3 regions of the Beijerinckia sp. 28-YEA-48 genome follow, and region 1 is predicted to be linked to each of the others. Evidence: predicted binding sites of a transcription regulator. Region 1 holds the regulator's gene; each other region holds the start of a gene.
What was found. The regulator PhoB, encoded in region 1, activates phosphate uptake and scavenging genes when phosphate is short. The targets are predictions, from matches to a motif close to TGTCATNNANCTGTCAT.
Positions count from the first base shown of each region.

Region 1 (4,317 bases):
CGGCGTTGCCATCGGCACGCCGCTTGGCCTCCTCGCTGGTACGTGGCTCGCTGAATATGGCCGCTACTCGCGGCTCACCAATGTGATCCGCTTCGTCAACGACATCCTGCTGAGCGCGCCCTCGATCATCATCGGCCTGTTCATCTACGGGGCGATCGTTGTGCCGATGGGTGGCTTCTCGGGCCTCGCCGGTTCCATCGCCTTGGCGGTGATCGTCATCCCCGTGGTGGTACGCACCACCGAGGACATGCTGAACCTGGTGCCAAATCAGCTCCGGGAAGCGGCTTCGGCGCTCGGCATGCCGCGCGCCTATGTGATCACGCGGGTGTCCTATTCGGCAGCCCGCGCCGGCCTCATCACCGGCGTGCTGTTGGCCACCGCCCGCGTCGCCGGCGAGACCGCGCCGCTCCTGTTCACGGCCCTGAGCAACCAGTTCTGGAGCGTGAACCTGACGACGACCATGGCCAACCTGCCCGTCACCATCAACAACTTCGTCAACAACCCAGATCCGAACTGGAAGCAGCTCGCCTGGACCGGCGCCCTGCTGATCACCACCGCGGTTCTGACCCTGAACATTGTTGCCCGCATCCTGGGCGCCGAAAGGAAGCCGAAATGAGTGAGAGTGCCACCGTTCTCAAGCCTGTCGACACGAATCCGGTGAACCGTCCCGCCGCGTCCGACATCAAGCTTTCGATCCGTAACCTCAACTTCTATTACGGAACGACAAAAGCCCTGAAGAACATCAACCTTGACCTGGAGACCAACAAGGTCACGGCTTTCATCGGCCCGTCGGGCTGCGGCAAGTCCACACTGCTGCGCATCCTCAACCGGATGTACGATCTCTATCCGAACCAGCGCGCCGAGGGCGATGTTCTGCTCGACGGGCAGAACGTTCTCGATCCCAAGCTCGACATCAATCTGCTGCGCGCCCGTGTCGGCATGGTGTTCCAGAAGCCGACGCCGTTTCCGATGACGATCTATGACAACATCGCCTTCGGCATCAAACTCTATGAGAAACTGCCGAAGAGCGAGCTCGACGGCCGGGTCGAGGCGGCGCTGCGCGGCTCCGCTTTGTGGGAAGAAGTGAAGAACAAGCTCAATGCCAGCGGGCTCAGCCTTTCGGGCGGCCAGCAGCAGCGCCTGTGCATCGCCCGCACCGTGGCCATCCGCCCGGAAGTGATCCTGTTCGACGAGCCCTGCTCGGCGCTCGATCCGATTTCGACCGCCAAGATCGAAGAGCTGATCGACGAGCTGAAGTCGCGCTACACGATCGCCATCGTCACGCACAACATGCAGCAAGCGGCCCGCTGCTCCGACAAAACAGCATTCATGTATCTCGGCGATCTGATCGAGTTCGACGAAACCTCGAAGATCTTCATGTCGCCGGAACAGAAGCAGACGCAGGATTACATCACTGGCCGCTTCGGCTGAGACAGGATTCCGGAGATTATGATGACCACCGACCAACACACCGTAAAAGCCTATGACGAGGAGCTGCACTTCATCGGCAGCCGCCTCGCCGAAATGGGCGGGATCGCGGAGAAAATGCTTTATGACGCGATCGACGCGCTCTCGCGCCTCGATGCGGACCTGGCTCGCCGCACCATCGAACGCGACCCGAAGCTCGACGCCTTGCAGCGCGAGATCGAGGAGAAAGCCGTTCTCACTATCGCGCGGCGCCAGCCCATGGCTGTCGATCTGCGCGAACTCGTCGCCGCCATCCATATCGCTAGCGATCTGGAGCGTGTCGGCGATCTCTGCAAGAACATCGCCAAGCGGACAGCGAAGATTTCCGGCGATATGCGCGTGCCGCGCACGCTGGTCGGCCTCAAGCATATGGCCGATATCGCCGCCATCCAGCTGAAGAACGTTCTCGATGCCTATGCGCAAAAGAACGTGGCGCAGGCCGATGAAGTGTGGCGCCGCGATGCCGATGTCGATGCGCTGGAAGACTCCGTCTTCCGCGATCTTCTCACCTTCATGATGGAAGATCCGCGCAACATTTCGTTCTGCACCCATCTGCTGTTCTGTTCGAAGAACATCGAACGGATCGGCGATCACGCGACGAATATCGCAGAGACCGTGCATTACCTCGTCACCGGCGAACCGCTGCCGGTGGAGCGGCCCAAGGGTGGATCATCGGGCCTTGAACCTCAAGCAGCGGCAGCAAAGTAGAGGCTGATCCATGCAGACTTTCACGAATGAATCGAAACCCGTGTCAGTGAGTGACAGGCGTCCACGCAACGAGGCGACGGCCCCGCGCATCCTCATCGTTGAGGATGAGCCAGCCATCGCGCTGCTGCTTGCCTACAATCTGGAGGCGGCTGGATTCACCGTGGAGCGGATTGAACGGGGCGACGAGGCGGAAATCCGCCTCGCCGAAGAAGTGCCCGACCTTCTGATCCTCGACTGGATGCTTCCGGGGGTCTCGGGCCTCGAAATCTGCCGCAGGCTGCGGGCGCGCGAGATCACCAAGGGCCTACCGGTGATCATGCTCACCGCCCGTGGCGAGGAGCAGGAACGGATACGCGGCCTTTCGGTCGGCGCCGACGACTATGTGGTCAAGCCGTTCTCGGTGCCCGAGCTGATGGCGCGGGTGCATGCCTTGTTGCGTCGCTCGCGGCCGGAACGCATCGCCACCAAGCTGCAGCGCGGACCGATCGAGCTCGATCGCGAAACACGGCGCGTCCATCGCAACGGCCGCGAATTGCATCTGGGTCCGACCGAATTCCGGCTGCTTGAACATCTGATGGAAAAGCCCGGCCGCGTCTTCTCGCGCGCGCAATTGCTCGATGCCGTCTGGGGCCTGTCGATCGACATCGACGAGCGCACGGTCGACGTGCATATCGGCCGCCTGCGCAAGGCGATCAGCCGCGGGCGCGAGCGCGATCCGCTGCGCACCGTGCGCGGCGCCGGTTATTCCTTCGACGAAACCTTCGAGCGGGAATAGTCGGCCAGCACATTCGAAAAGAAAAAGGCGTGTGATTGAATCACACGCCTTTAAATTTTTCAGGCCGTCAGTTTCTCAGGAAGGCCGCATCAACATCTGCGGGTTCTTGGAACGATCGCGACGGCGATCCTGCGCCGGCTGATAGGCCATGCGCGAATGATAGGGGCAATAGGTCGCGCCGGGATCGGACTTGCCGCCGCAATAGCGGAATTCCGACGTCGCCGGATCGCCCAGCGGCCAGCGACACATGGACTCCTTGAGCTCCATGATCGTCACGCGCTCGGACATCGGCAGCACGACTTCCTCAATCGTCTTCAGCACCGGCGCTTCATAAGCGCGCGGGGCGAAGGCCAATGCGGTATTACCACGCACCATTCCACCACCCATCGAACTCGATCTCTGAACCGCCGCAGGCCGATGGACACGCGGCTGCGAAACGCGCGGGCGCGCCACCGTCGTGGACGGCGCTTTGACGCGACCGGACAATCCCAGCCGATGCACTTTGCCGATCACGGCATTACGCGTGATGCCGTTGCCGATCTCGGCGGCAATCTGACTTGCGCTATGACCATCCGACCAAAGTTTACGGAGCGTCTCAACGCGCTCATCGGTCCAGGACATTCTCTTCTCCTAAATCCGTTGCCGTGAATCCGTCTGGTTCGCCCCCCGGTTGAGCCGGTGAGCGATTGACGCATGTCACGCTTGCTGAAAGGTCCGCCGCACGAAATGTCGTAGTAGACAGCCCGGAATCTACACTAGCCGTAGAATCGCGCGCAAGAGTCCGGCTTCAATGTTCATGTGGGTGAAATCCGTTTTCCCCAAGCCCTTCGAGGTTTTCGAGCATCCCCGCGCCAGCGGCGGCGGCATCAACTCCATGCAAACATTGGATTTGCCGACGCGGGATAGAAAGCGCTGGGGCACGCGGACAAGCGCATACTTATCCACTGCCTTCACGCTCGGCGGGACCCTAAACCGCAACTGTGGCGGGTTTTTGTATGGGGTTACCGCCTCAAACGGCGTCAACGCCGGTCTGGAAATCCTCGATGATGTCTTCGATGTCTTCGAGGCCGATGGACAGGCGCAGCATGCCTTCACCGATCCCCATCGCCTCACGATCAGCTTGCGGCAGACGCTGATGCGTGGTCGTTGCCGGGTGCGTCACGATGCTCTTGGCGTCGCCAAGATTGTTGGAGATCTTGATGATGGAAAAGGCATTGGCCATGCGGAAGGCCGCTTCCTTGCCGCCCTTCACGTCCACCACCACCACGGTGCCGCCACCCGACATCTGGCGCATGGCCAGTTCGTGCTGCGGATGGTCCTTGCGCGAGGGGTAAAGCACGTAATTGATGGCGCTCTGCTCGGCGAGG
Region 1 is NZ_FNSI01000001.1:3,972,219-3,976,535, forward strand. Features, by position in the region: gene pstA (phosphate ABC transporter permease PstA) at 1-616, shown strand, start outside; gene pstB (phosphate ABC transporter ATP-binding protein PstB) at 613-1,431, shown strand; gene phoU (phosphate signaling complex protein PhoU) at 1,453-2,175, shown strand; gene phoB (phosphate regulon transcriptional regulator PhoB) at 2,222-2,950, shown strand; gene BLW50_RS18550 (GcrA family cell cycle regulator) at 3,026-3,571, opposite strand; gene BLW50_RS18560 (O-succinylhomoserine sulfhydrylase) at 3,960-4,317, opposite strand, start outside.

Region 2 (4,317 bases), 440 kb from region 1:
CCCTATTACGCCAACAGCCATACTGAGGCTTCCTATTGCGGCGGCCTCATGACCCGGATGCGTCGGGAAGCCCGTGCTGTCATCGCACAGTCTTGCGGCGCGACGGATCAGCACGCGGTGATTTTTGCTGGCTCTGGCGCGACGGCGGGGATCAACCGCCTTGTCTCTTTGCTCGGCGTCAATCAGGCGGTGGCCGCAGGCCAGCGGGCCCGTATCATCATCGGCCCCTATGAACATCACTCCAATATTCTGCCTTGGCGCGAAAGTGGGGCCGAGGTGATTGAAATCGCCGAGAGCCTCGATGGCGGCCCGGACATGGCTGCGCTCGATGCGGCGTTGCAAGAATCCGCTTCCTGCGATCTTGTTGTTTGCTCTTTTTCCGCGGCGTCCAATGTGACGGGTATCGTCACCGACGTTGCGGCCGTCACGCGCCGTGTGAAGGCGGCTGGCGCCAAAATGGTTTGGGACTATGCGGGAGCCGGTCCCTATCTGCCGATCGCCATGTCGCCGGCCCAGTCGTCGCCAGGCAACCAGGCCGAAATCGATGCCATTGTCGTATCGCCACATAAGTTCATCGGCGGCCCTGGCGCATCGGGCGTGTTGATCGTCCGCCACGATGCTGTTGTCATGACGCGGCCGAGTTGGCCGGGCGGCGGCACCGTTCGCTTTGTCTCGCCGCTCAGCCATGATTACAGCGGCAGTCTCGAAGCGCGCGAAGAAGCGGGAACGCCGAATGTGGTGGGCGATATTCGCGCCGCGCTGGCGTTCATGGTGAAAGACGCGATTGGCCCGGAGGCGATGCAGCATCGCAATGCCGAACTCACCCGGCGCGCCATGGCCGCCTGGCAGGATCAACCGCGCATCGAGCTCTTGGGATCGCCGAAATTGCCTCGATTGCCGATCTTCTCTTTCAGAATGCGGGACGAGAACGGTGGGTTCGTGCACCAGCAACTGGTGACGCGCATGCTGAGCGATCGCTTCGGCATTCAGGCGCGCGGCGGCTGTGCCTGCGCCGGACCCTACGTCCATCGGCTGTTGTCGATCGATGCGGCGGAATCCGAAAAGCTGCGGCGCGATATTCTGGCTGGGCAGGAAATGGCGAAGCCGGGATTCATCCGGTTGAATTTCAGCGTTCTCATGCCGGAGGAGAAAGTACAGTTCATCCTCCAATCCGTCATCGAACTCGCGCAATGCGCACAGCAATATGTGCCGATGTATGTATGCGACACGAAACGCGCCATATTTTCTCCGAAGGGCAATGAGCAGTTCGCCGCTCTCGCCTCCTAGATAAAACGCGACTTTCGGCGGGCCCGGCCTGTGGCAATGGCTGGAGGCACACACGATGCGCCTCCATGTTGATGTCGCGCACCGTGGTCCGCCGCGACGCCGAGAGCGTCTCTGCACCCAAGCTTTTGATTTAAAGCTTAAAATGCCCACACCCGAAGGGATGCAGGCCTCTGGCCTCCGCCTCCGGAGCTATTAAAACGGCTCATTCTGAAAAGCGCGATCGGGATTTGGTTATCTACGACGACGCGCTGCCCGGTTTCGTCCTGCGCCTCTGGTCGCCGGAGCTATGTCCATGTCACCATACTGTCATCTAACGCGACGACAGATCGACGCTCAATTCGATTGGGGCAGACATGGATTATTTCAGACGTTTCACGTTCCTCTTCTCGGCGCCGACCTTTGACGCGGATGATCTCGAGGGCGTCCGCTTCAATCAGATCGTCACCGAAATCGAGCGTTCCGGCTTCGAGGTCGTCAAGGCGCGTAAACTTGAGGACGCCGAGATTGCCGTGCAGACCGATGCCGCCATCGGCTGCATGGTCGTCGACTGGGGCAAGAAAGGCCTAGAGGGCAAGACAGCGGCGTTGATCAACCTGATGCGCCGTCGCGGCCTCGATTTTCCGATCATCCTGCTGATCCGCCGCAAGCGGTTCGAGGATCTGCCCGTCGAAGTGCTCGATTTCATTGACGGCTATGTCTTCCTTTCGGAAGAGACGCCGCCCTTCATCGCCAAGAACCTCATCAGCCGCTTGAAGCAATATGCCGAAACGTTGAAGACGCCGTTCTTCGGTACGCTCGTCGACTATGCGGAAGAAGGCAACCAGCTCTGGACCTGTCCGGGCCACAACGGCGGCGTGTTCTATAGCCGCAGCCCGATCGGCCGCGTCTTCATGGAACATCTTGGCGAAGCGGTCTTCCGTGACGATCTCGACAATTCCGTGCTCGATCTCGGCGACTTGCTGACACACGAAGGTCCAGCGCTCAAGGCCCAGAAAGAAGCGGCGCGAATCTTCGGGGCCGAAAAGACCTATTTCGTCCTCAATGGCACCTCGACCTCGAACAAGGTCGCGCTTGCGGCCCTGGTCACCGATGGCGACCTCGTGCTGTTCGATCGTAACAACCACAAGGCCGCCCATCACGGCGCGCTGATGATCAGCGGTGGCATCCCGGTCTATGTGCCGACGGTGCGCAACGCCTGGGGGCTGATCGGCCCCATGGGTTGGGACTCGCTCGACGAGGAGGTGTTGCGCCAGCGCATCCGCAATCACCCTCTGGTCAAGGATCCCGAGGCCTGGCGCAGGCCGCGCCCCTTCCGCGTCGCGGTCGTCGAGCAATGCACTTACGATGGCACGATCCACAATGCCCAGATGATCCTGGAGCGTATCGGCCACCTCTGTGAATATATCCTGTTCGACGAGGCCTGGGCCGGTTTCATGAAGTTCCATCCGCTCTATGCTGGGCGTTTCGCCATGGGGCTGACGAACCTTGGGCCCGAGGCGCCGGGGATCATCGCTACGCAATCGACCCATAAGCAGCTCGCGAGTTTCTCGCAGGCGTCGCAGATCCACATGAAGGACAGGCATATTCGCGGCCAGAAGCGACGTGTCGAGCATCGACGCTTCAACGAGAGCTTCATGCAATATGCCTCGACGTCGCCTTTCTATCCGCTCTTCGCCTCGCTCGATGTCGGCGCGCAGATGATGAAGGGCCGCTCTGGCGAAGTGCTCTGGGACGATACGATCCGGCTGGGCATTGAGCTGCGCAAGAAGATCCGCGCCGTGCGCCGCGAGTTCGAAGAGAAGGAGGCACGGCCGGAACGCCGCTGGTTCTTCGAACCCTTCGTGCCCGATCGCGTCGCCATTCCGGATGTGTCACGCGAAGGCGGCATCCACAATGTCGCCTGGGAATCGATCAGCACCGATCAACTAGCGAGCAATCCGGCCTATTGGCAGCTCGCGCCTGGCGAGGCCTGGCATGGCTTCGCCAGCATGACGGCGGGTTTCGCGATGACAGACCCGAACAAGCTGACTTTGTTGACGCCAGGTTTCGACCGCGCGACCGGCGGTTACGCCGAGCACGGCATCCCAGCCCCTATCGTCGCCCAGTATCTGCGCGAGAACCGTATCGTTGCGGAGAAGAACGATCTCAACTCGCTGCTCTTCCTGCTGACGCCTGGTATCGAGGCCAGCAAGGCCGGAACCCTGATCAGTGGTCTCGTCGCCTTCAAAAAGCTGCACGACGACAACGCCCTGCTGGAAGACGTCATACCTGAGTTCTACGGACGGCGGCGGGCACGCTACGCCGGTGTGCGCTTGCGCGATCTCTGTGGGGAAATGCATCGCTTCTTCCGCGACGCTGGCGTCAGCGCCCTTCAGGCGAAGCAATTCTCCTCTGAGCACCTGCCCGAAATCGCCATGTCGCCGCGCGACGCGGCGCGCTACCTCGTGCGCAATGATGTCGACTTCCTGCCGATCAACGCTCTCGCCGGCCGTATCGCCACGACGCCTTTCGTCGTTTATCCACCCGGCATCGCCACGATTGTGCCGGGCGAGCGGCTCACCGAGCGGGCGCAGCCGATGATCGATTATCTCAAGATGTTCGAGGTCTGCTTCAACGCCTTCCCGGGCTTCGAAGTGGAAATCCAGGGTGTCTACCGCGAGGTCGATGCGTCAGGCCGTATCAGCTTGCATACCTATGTCGTTTCCGAATAGAGCGGTAGAAGGCCGATCACGCTAGACTGACTATGCTCATGGAAAACGATTCATCAGGAAACGTGTCGTCGATTGTCATCCGTCCCTCGCGCGATAGCGATGTCGAGCCGATGATGGCGATTTATCGTCGCCATATCCGCCGCGGCATCGAGGAGGGCGTCGAGGATAGCGGGATGCCCGAGCCGGACGATCTGAAGGAGCGGCGTAAGAACCTGCGTAGCCACCGCCTGCCGCATCTGGTGGCGACGCTCGACGGCGAGGTGGTGGGCTACGCCTATGTCGTCCCGTTCCGCAAGCGCCCTGCCTATCGTTACGCGGC
Region 2 is NZ_FNSI01000001.1:3,531,168-3,535,484, reverse strand. Features, by position in the region: gene BLW50_RS16665 (aminotransferase class V-fold PLP-dependent enzyme) at 1-1,287, shown strand, start outside; gene BLW50_RS16660 (Orn/Lys/Arg family decarboxylase) at 1,641-3,998, shown strand; gene BLW50_RS16655 (GNAT family N-acetyltransferase) at 4,037-4,317, shown strand, end outside.
Region 2: the regulator PhoB is predicted to act here: its motif matches at 1,581-1,597, upstream of BLW50_RS16660 (Orn/Lys/Arg family decarboxylase).

Region 3 (4,317 bases), 180 kb from region 1:
CAATCGACAGCTTCCTTATCGCCGTTGACCACATTGAGGATGCCCGGCGGCAGGCCGGCCTCGATCATCAGTTCGGCGAGGCGCAGCGGCACGCCGATATCGCGTTCCGACGGCTTGAGGATGAAGGCATTGCCGCAGGCGATGGCCGGGGCGAATTTCCACATCGGGATCATCGCCGGGAAGTTGAACGGCGTGATGCCGGCGACGACGCCGAGCGGCTGGCGGATCGAATAGATGTCGATGTTCGGGCCAGCGCCTTCGGTGAATTCACCCTTCATCAGATGCGGCACGCCGATGGCGAATTCCGCAACTTCGAGGCCGCGCATGATGTCGCCCTTGGCATCGGGAATGGTCTTGCCGTGTTCGCGCGCCAGCAGTTCGGCGAGCGCGTCCATGTCGCGGTTGAGCAGATCGACGAATTTCATCATCACGCGGGCGCGGCGCTGCGGATTGGTGGCGGCCCACTTCGGCTGGGCGGCAATGGCGTTCTCGATGGCGGCGCGGACTTCGGCCTTCGAGGCCAGGGGTACTTTGGAAATGGTTTCGCCGGTCATCGGCTCATAGGCTTCGGTAAAGCGTCCGGACGTGCCCTTAACGTGCTGGCCGCCGATGAAATGTGTCAGTTCGCGCATGATGATTTTCCTTCCGCTGGCCGTCGTTCTAGCCCGGAGGAATTGTTAAGGGGAAGGGATAAATCAGTGCGCTTAGTCTTATGAATAAGCACCTGGCCCTATGAATAAGGCGGTCAGGAACGGCGCAGGGTCTTCAGGGAGCGCACCAGGGAGACGCGGGCGAGACGGGCGCTGCCAGCCGAAATGGCGTTGGCGATGAGTTTCGGGCGCAGCAGAACGCGCCGTTTGGGCGCGGCGGCGAGATCCACCTTGGTGCCGTTCCAGGTGACGGAACGGCCGAAGAAGGCGCAGAAATACAGCGCTGGCAACAAGATATCGCGCAGCACCATAGCCGGCAGCAAAGCTGCCGATCGGGGCCAGCCGGCGATGCGCGTCAGCAGCCATTCCGGAATGTACCACACCGCCAGAAACACAACCGTGGCGGCCAGGAGATTGATCCCTGCCCCATGGGCGGCGACCAGGGTCGCCGCCAGCGGCGGCAGGACGCCACTGAAGATTTCGGGCGCGAAGAGGACGGGGAAGCTGGCGCGGCGCAACCGCGCCCAGCGCAGATGCCGGCCCCAGACCTGCGCCAGGGTGCGGCGTCCCAACAATTGCGGATAGGGCGGCCCGGCGACGGCGATGTCGCGCTTCTTGCCGCGCATCATCTTGGTCGCCGCGGCGTCCTCGGCCGGTTCGCTGGCGAGCGATTCGAGGCCGCCGCGTTCGAGATCGGCGCGGCGGAACATCAGCGATTTGCCCTGGGCGAAGCCGGAGCCGAGCGTGTCGACCGCATATTGGATGCGCGCCTGATAGCTGTTCAGCATGGCGCATTCGAGCATCGACCAAAACCCGTCCGGCCGGTCGCCGAAGGCTGGTGCTGTCACCATGCCGGCGTCTTCGCGCCAGGCGCCGGTGAGCCGACGCAGATAGTCGGGTGCGACGAGCAGATTGCTGTCGACGAAAACGATGACGTCGAAGCGGGCGCCGCGAAAGCCCTTGGCCATGTTATTGAGCTTCGGGTTGGGGCCGAGATGCTCCATGCCGATGAGCAGGCGGGCGGCAATATGCGGATGCCGATCGATCGCCGCTTGCGCCAGCGGCACAATGGGATCTTGCGCATCGGCGACGCAGAAAATCAGCTCGTAGTCGGGCCAGTCGATATGGAAGGAGGCTTCGATCGTTTCACGTGAATAGGGTTCGAGGCCACACAGCGGGCGGACGATCGAAATGCCTTTCGGCTTGCTCACCGGGCCAACAGGCGCACCCTTGCGGCATCGAACCATCGCGATCGCGGCGCTGGCGACCTGGATGGAGAGAAGCGTGGCGGCGAGTGCTGCGGCGGACTGCGCGAGAATCGACATTGCCATCTCCGGGTACCCGGTCCCGTTGACGGAAGTATGACGCATCCTGTCACGAAAGTGAGACACAAATCGCGCATCCCGCTCCTGTTAGCTGGGCTGAATCGTCTGGCTACTCATGGGCGAGACTGAAACGATGTCCGAATCCAGACATGTCCGAACCCTCTTCCTCTCGGATGTCCATCTGGGCACGCGAGGCTGCCAGGCCACGGCGCTGCTCGATTTTCTCAGGGTCTACGATGCCGATACCATCTATCTGGTCGGCGATATCGTTGACGGTTGGCGCCTGCGCCAGAGCTGGTATTGGCCGCAGGAACATAACGACGTGGTGCAGAAGATGCTGCGCAAGGTGCGTAAGGGCACGCGCGTCATCTATGTGCCGGGCAATCACGATGAATTCTTCCGCGACTATGTCGGCTCGAATTTCGGCGGCATCGAAATCGAGGAAGAATCCATTCATCGCTGCGCCGACGGTCGCTCGATGCTGATCCTGCACGGCGACAAGTTCGATACGGTCGTGCGCAACGTGCGCTGGCTGGCTCTGCTCGGCGACTGGGCCTATGACTTCGCCATCTGGCTCAACGGTCATATCGCTCGCGTGCGCCGCTACTTTGGCTTGCCCTATTGGTCCTTCTCGCAGTGGAGCAAGGACAAGGTCAAACGCGCGGTGAGCTTCATCAGCGCCTTCGAGAATGCAGTGGTGACCGATGCGCACCGCCATGGTGTCGAGGTCGTGCTGTGCGGCCACATCCATAAGCCGACCATGCGCACCGTCGATGGCGTGCTCTATATCAACACCGGCGACTGGGTTGAATCCTGCTCGGCCGTGGTCGAGAACCAAGACGGTCGCCTGGAACTGATCCATTGGCACCAAGTGGCTGAGGCTTTCGCGCCCGTGTCAGTGAAAGAGCTGAGCAGCGAACTGATCGCCTGATTGCATTCGTCATTGCGAGAAGCGCAGTGACGAAGCAATCCAGAGGCATGTGGTGAAATATCAAAAATGCCTGTGGCACCGGCATTATATCCAGGGCTCTATTCTTGGCTCCTGGACTGCTTCGCTGTGCTCGCAATGACGGTGAAGCGGAGCTAACCCTATCGCCACGGCAGGCTGGTCGCCGCCTTGGCATTCTCCACGATCGACAGAAAGCTGCGGGCGCTGCGTTCCAGGCTGTGCGACGCACCGACCTTACGGCACAGCGCCTTGTCGATGCGTAGCGCTGACAGCGCCGCCTGGCGCAGATCCGTGCCGATCACGCCGCAGGCTTCGCCATCGAAAATAGCGCGGGCGCCATCTGAGGGATAGCAAGCGACCGGCAGGCCGGCGGCCAAGGCTTCCGCCATGACGAGGCCGAACGTGTCGGTGCGGCTCGGAAAGACAAACACATCGGCGGCGCGATAGACCGTGCCCAGTTCGGCGCTCGAGAGCGCGCCGAGAAAGCGGGCGTGGGGATATTTCTGCTGCAGCATTGCCCGCGCCGGGCCGTCGCCGGCCACCAGTTTGGTACCGGGCAGATCGAGCTGGAGAAAGGCCTCGATGTTCTTTTCCACCGCCAGCCGGCCAGCGAACAGGAACCAGGGCCGTGGCAGATCGAACTGCGCCACAGGGCCTTCGGCGAAGAGCTTGGTGTCTATGCCGCGCCGCCAATGCACCATGCGGGCGTAGCCATGGCCGCGCAGTTCGCTGGCAAGCGCCTGCGTCGCGGCCATCGTCGCTGCCGCGCCATTGTGGAACCAGCGCAGAGCCGCATAGCTCCAGCGCTCGGGAATCGGCCAACGCGCCGCGATATATTCGGGATAGCGCGTGTGGAAGCAGGTGGTGAAGGGAATGCGCCGGCGGTGGCAATAGAGCCGCGCCAAAAGGCCGATCGGCCCTTCTGTGGCGATATGGACAATATGCGGTGCGACGGCGGCGATGCGGTGCGGCACGCTGCGCGGCGGCGGCAGGGCCAGGCGGATGGCGGGGTAGGACGGCATCGGGACCGACCGATAGCCCTGCGGCGTCAGTAGATGCAGATCGACGCCCAGCTCCGGTAGCGTCCGTGATAGCCATTCATAAGTGCGCGAAACGCCATTGATCTGTGGCGACCAGGCGTCGGTCACCAAGAGCAGGCGCAGCGGATCGGTGCGATCGGCTGCCTGAATTTGCGGCCGAGGCCGACGTTTGCGCGCCGCCGGATGCCCGGCATCGACGAAAGAGAGCGCCATCCGCAGTTCTCCACCCGGACTTTCCGAGGATCACTACGGCCCCAAGAACATATTCGCACTGCGGTTATGTGACAGTGGGCGACTGGCGTTGCGCGGCTTTGCTTAGACGGCCGGCGTTTTGCCTTCGTGCCAGGCGCGCA
Region 3 is NZ_FNSI01000001.1:3,792,012-3,796,328, reverse strand. Features, by position in the region: gene BLW50_RS17840 (CoA-acylating methylmalonate-semialdehyde dehydrogenase) at 1-632, opposite strand, end outside; gene BLW50_RS17835 (glycosyltransferase) at 746-1,975, opposite strand; gene BLW50_RS17830 (UDP-2,3-diacylglucosamine diphosphatase) at 2,109-2,906, shown strand; gene BLW50_RS17825 (glycosyltransferase family 4 protein) at 3,065-4,177, opposite strand; gene nudC (NAD(+) diphosphatase) at 4,280-4,317, opposite strand, start outside.
Region 3: the regulator PhoB is predicted to act here: its motif matches at 2,001-2,017, upstream of BLW50_RS17830 (UDP-2,3-diacylglucosamine diphosphatase).